Regions from separate parts of the Paenibacillus sp. FSL H8-0034 genome, predicted to be linked through region 1. Evidence: riboswitches for the same ligand, from Rfam matches in the RefSeq annotation. Region 1 holds a riboswitch; the other holds the start of a gene.
The links. Region 1 has a riboswitch for cyclic di-AMP ahead of NST47_RS03140 (3D domain-containing protein). Riboswitches for the same ligand answer to the same signal wherever they lie in the genome.
Positions count from the first base shown of each region.

Region 2: it holds a riboswitch for cyclic di-AMP, as region 1 does, so the genes downstream of both, NST47_RS21630 (CAP domain-containing protein) here and NST47_RS03140 (3D domain-containing protein) in region 1, are expected to answer to the same signal.

Region 1 covers NZ_JBBOBS010000001.1:694,566-696,769, forward strand. Annotated here, with positions in the region: gene NST47_RS03135 (TatD family hydrolase) at 1-597, shown strand, start outside; cyclic di-AMP (ydaO/yuaA leader) riboswitch at 823-1,030, shown strand; gene NST47_RS03140 (3D domain-containing protein) at 1,373-2,204, shown strand, end outside.
Region 2 covers NZ_JBBOBS010000001.1:4,804,374-4,806,577, reverse strand. Annotated here, with positions in the region: gene NST47_RS21635 (response regulator transcription factor) at 1-486, opposite strand, end outside; cyclic di-AMP (ydaO/yuaA leader) riboswitch at 711-844, shown strand; gene NST47_RS21630 (CAP domain-containing protein) at 853-1,491, shown strand; gene NST47_RS21625 (YjcZ family sporulation protein) at 1,598-1,723, opposite strand; gene NST47_RS21620 (penicillin-binding transpeptidase domain-containing protein) at 2,075-2,204, shown strand, end outside.

The sequences.
Region 1 (2,204 bases):
TCGACTGTGGGCTGGCATCCGCAAGATGCCAAAGATATGACGCCTGAAGATCTGGAATGGATCGAGCAGCTGTGCAGCCATCCCAAGGTTGTCGCTATTGGAGAAATCGGACTCGACTATTATTGGGATACTTCTCCCAAAGATGTCCAGGACAAGGTGTTCCGTCAACAAATTCGGCTCGCCCGCAAGCTGGGTATGCCCATAGCCATTCATAACCGTGATGCTCACCATGATATTATTCAGGTACTGCGTGAGGAGAAGGCAGCCGAGGTCGGCGGCGTGATGCATTGCTTCTCTGGCAGCTGGGAAACGGCGAAGCAATGTCTGGATATGAATTTTTATATTTCCTTTGGAGGACCTGTGACCTTTAAGAATGCCAAGCAGCCAAAAGAAGTGCTGGACAAGGTACCTCTGGATCGATTGTTGATCGAAACGGATGCCCCTTATCTGACGCCTCACCCCTACCGCGGCAAGCGGAATGAGACTGCTTATGTGAAATTAGTCGCAGAAACTGCTGCTCAAATTAAAGGCCTTACACTTGAACAAATTGCTCAAATTACTACCCAAAATGCCATTACATTATTCGATCTAAAATGAATCATTTGTGGGTGGTGAGAAGCTTTGTTTTTATCGGTCTAGGGGATATCGCAAGTAAATATACACATGCATAATGAAAATGAGAGATAAATAGGGTTTTTATCGGTAAAAACCTGAATTATGGCCTAATTCAATTGAAATTCACCGTTTTTTGCCCTGTTTGTATACTTTACAAGTTCACACCGGAGAGCGTAAACTCAATATTAACTTAATACGATTACCAATTTTCCATTTTCGCTGAGTTTCCTAATGGGAAACGGGGGAACCAAAAAGTGATCTGCACATTGCATTCAATGGGGCAAAAGTCACGATTTCTGGGGTGAATCTTTCGGATAGAATCACGTGTTTACGCGTATGCGATTCAATCCAAAGTAGGGCGACTCTCAAGTCCGAATCCGTCAGCTAACCTCGTAAGCGTTAAGAGAGAGGTAACGATTGTCGTGTACTTTATTTCACCACGCCGGTGAAATAATATAAGAGTCACGGGAAGAGTCCTCTTCTCCGCTGACTTTTTTTGTGTTCTCCCGTCATTATAGCAGGGGTTCCGGAACAGGCCGACATCTTACACTGGGGAGGTGTTGAACGCACTCAGAAAGAACGATATGGAACGTAGATTGCAGCCCTTTAGTTTCTAGACAAATGCGCCTCGATTTTGAATGGAAAAGCCGAAGCCGTTTATCCTCGTTTAACGAAAGATTGCAAAACCTAAACCATAGTCGCGTCAGATGAATCATGTGATACACTCGACGGCGGGGCTTTAAGGAGGACCGAATAAGTGGGAGCTATTGAGTATGAGCAACCCCATGTAAGACGATCATCCAGCATGTCCTTCGCATTGCGATGGAAGCATGAAAACTTGCGTTTGATTTCGATCGTTTCACTGATTTCAATCGCTATCGCTTTCATGTTTTTAATGATGTTATACGGCACGGCTACCAAGCGGGTATCTGTGGTTGTCAATGGACAAGAATCAGTTGTGTATACGAAGCAATGGATTCTGCAACGTTTACTGGATGAACAGGGGATTTCTATTGGAGAGCATGATCGTCTCTCCGCATCGCTGGATGCAAAGGTAAATACGGGCGACCGCATTGCCATTGACCATGCGAAACCGTTACAGCTTACAGCTGACGGAGAAGTAAAAACCTTCTACACAGTGGCCAAAACTGTAGGAAGCGCTTTGCAGGAATTTCAAGTCTCGATCGGAGAGCTTGATAAGGTGAGTCCTGCGCTTGACACCGAATTATCTGAAACCGGTGTAGTTCAAATTGTTCGCGTTAAGAAAGAAAAAGAAGAGTTCTCGGAAAAGATAGCCTTTGATGTTGAGAAGCAAAGTGATGCGCAGCTCCCTAAGGGCAAGGAACAGATTGTACAAGAGGGTCAAGAGGGCGTAATTGTAAAAACAAAAGAGAAGTTGTTTGAGGATGGAAAGCTGGTATCAGAAGCAGTAGTGGATGAAAAGGTTCAATCCGAGCGTGTTAACAAAATTGTGGCAATAGGTACAAAAAATCCGGTTACGGTTTTATCTGCTTCTTCACCGAGCATTCAGGAATTATCCAAGAGTGGCTTGAAATTTAACGTAAAACAGGTTATAAATAATGTGACCC
Region 2 (2,204 bases), 4.1 Mb from region 1:
AGTTAAGGAAATCTCGCGTCCATCTGCAAGTACTCTGCGGGCATCATGCTCGATTATAAGATGGGGCAGCATAAATCTGTTTGCGGGTGATTGGGTGGCAGACCAGAATTTGCCGGGTTGTGTCCGTTTAAGGATAGCTTGAATTCGGCATGTGAATTCCCTTGGACTAAAAGGTTTGGTCACATAATCATCGACCCCTGCTTTGAAGGCATGGATCGTATCGTCTTCATTATCCTTGGCTGTAAGCATAAGCAGGGGAGTAGTTTTTACTTGCTTGACCATCTGACAAATTTCCAGTCCACTCAGACCCGGCATCATCCAATCCAGCACAATGATGTCATAATCGTTATCCACCGCTTTATGCAAAGCATCGTTGCCATTGTCGGATTCCTCAACACAAGCTCCGTCTTTCTCCAGATACATGCGTACGATTGTGCGTATACGTTCTTCGTCATCGGCGACCAATACTCTGTATTTGCTTGTCATCTATTATCACCTCACCTGCCTTTTATTGTATCTATCATTTTTCACAAAGGCATGACTACATTGAGCTATTTCAATAACGGAAAGGTGAACAAAGCATGAAGGCTTTGTGAAATGCAAATAGGAATGGAAAACTTTGTGCAGTGCTCGTCGGTAAATCCCGTGTTAAAATGGAACTCTCTTAAACCATATCCAGCATCAAGCTGTGCATACGGGTATTGTGAGAGATTCATATCAGGCCGAAGCTTCCACAAGAGGCATGGGGAACCCAATCTTTGGGGTGAAGCCGTATTTATGGCCGGGCGATTGCTCTTTGACCCGAACCCGTCAGCTAACCTCGTAGGCCTTAAAAAAGAGAGGATGTTTGCAATGTTTTTGAAGAAGTCCGTATTAACCGGTTTACTTGCCTTGGGTACAATTGTTGGCGCCACGGCGGTTTCGGCTGCTCCGTATTCGGTAACAGGCAACGATACGATGTGGACGATAGCCCAGAAGTATGGAATTAGCTTAAGCTCCCTTGTTCAAGCCAATCCACAGGTTACCAATGCCAATAATATTTGGCCTGGCATGGTATTGAATATACCCGGAACAAGCTCAAGTGCTCCAGCTCCGCAGGGAACAGGCACCCCGACAACCACCTCCACCTTTGCGAGTCAAGTGGTTAATTTGGTTAATCAGGAACGCACCAAAGCAGGCTTGAAGACATTGGCAAGCGATAGTGCATTATCGGCTATGGCCTTGGATAAAGCGAAGGATATGTATAACAATCATTATTTTGATCATACCTCTCCTACCTATGGCTCCCCCTTTAACATGATGAAATCGTATGGTATTCGATATACGTATGCAGGTGAAAATATTGCCATGGGTCAGAAGACTCCACAGGATGTGATGACTGCCTGGATGAACAGCGCAGGGCATCGACAAAATATTTTGAGCCCTAATTATACGAAAATTGGCGTAGCTTATTATAATGGCGAGTGGGTTCAGGAGTTTATTGCGAATTAAGCTTGTATGCAGGCGTCGCTCTGAACAAAGACAGTAACCGATTAAGGAATCCAATTCCCTTCGGGTTACTGTCTTTTTGACTATATCACGATATTAACGGTTTATGTTAGATGAATGTTCTCGAAATAATAACAAGCAGAATGAATAAAACAAGAATTACACCTGTGCTAGTTCCCAGACCCAAACCTGCACAGCTCCCACAACCTACGCCAGCTCCGCCTAAATATCCCATATTTCCAGCCTCCTTCCGTGTGACCTTCTGTATGTTATGATGGTCAGAGGCTGATGGATTGTACTTATACAAAATGTGCGCTTGTAGGGGAGGAACTTGTCGTTCCTTCATTGATAGATTTACATATGCTATGTTGTGGGAGAAGCCGCCAACTGCTCCCATGCTAACCCATAGATCACTCCAAAATAGACGGTTGCCTTCACGGGATCGTCTATTTTCCTTTTGTGAAATGAAAATGTCAGCAAGTTGTGATCGTTTGTCTATGTAACTGATTGCCATACTTCATTATATTTAGTATGGTAAGCCGCATTTACGGATAATAGATAACTTATATGCAAAGGGGGATTATCCTTGAAAACATCCAAATGGTTGATCGTGGGATTTCTGCTGCTGCTCATTACCGGCTGTCGGAACGAAGCATCCAAACCTAAAGCGATGACGCCCGAGCAGGTCTTCGATTCTTATATGGCCGCGTGGCAAA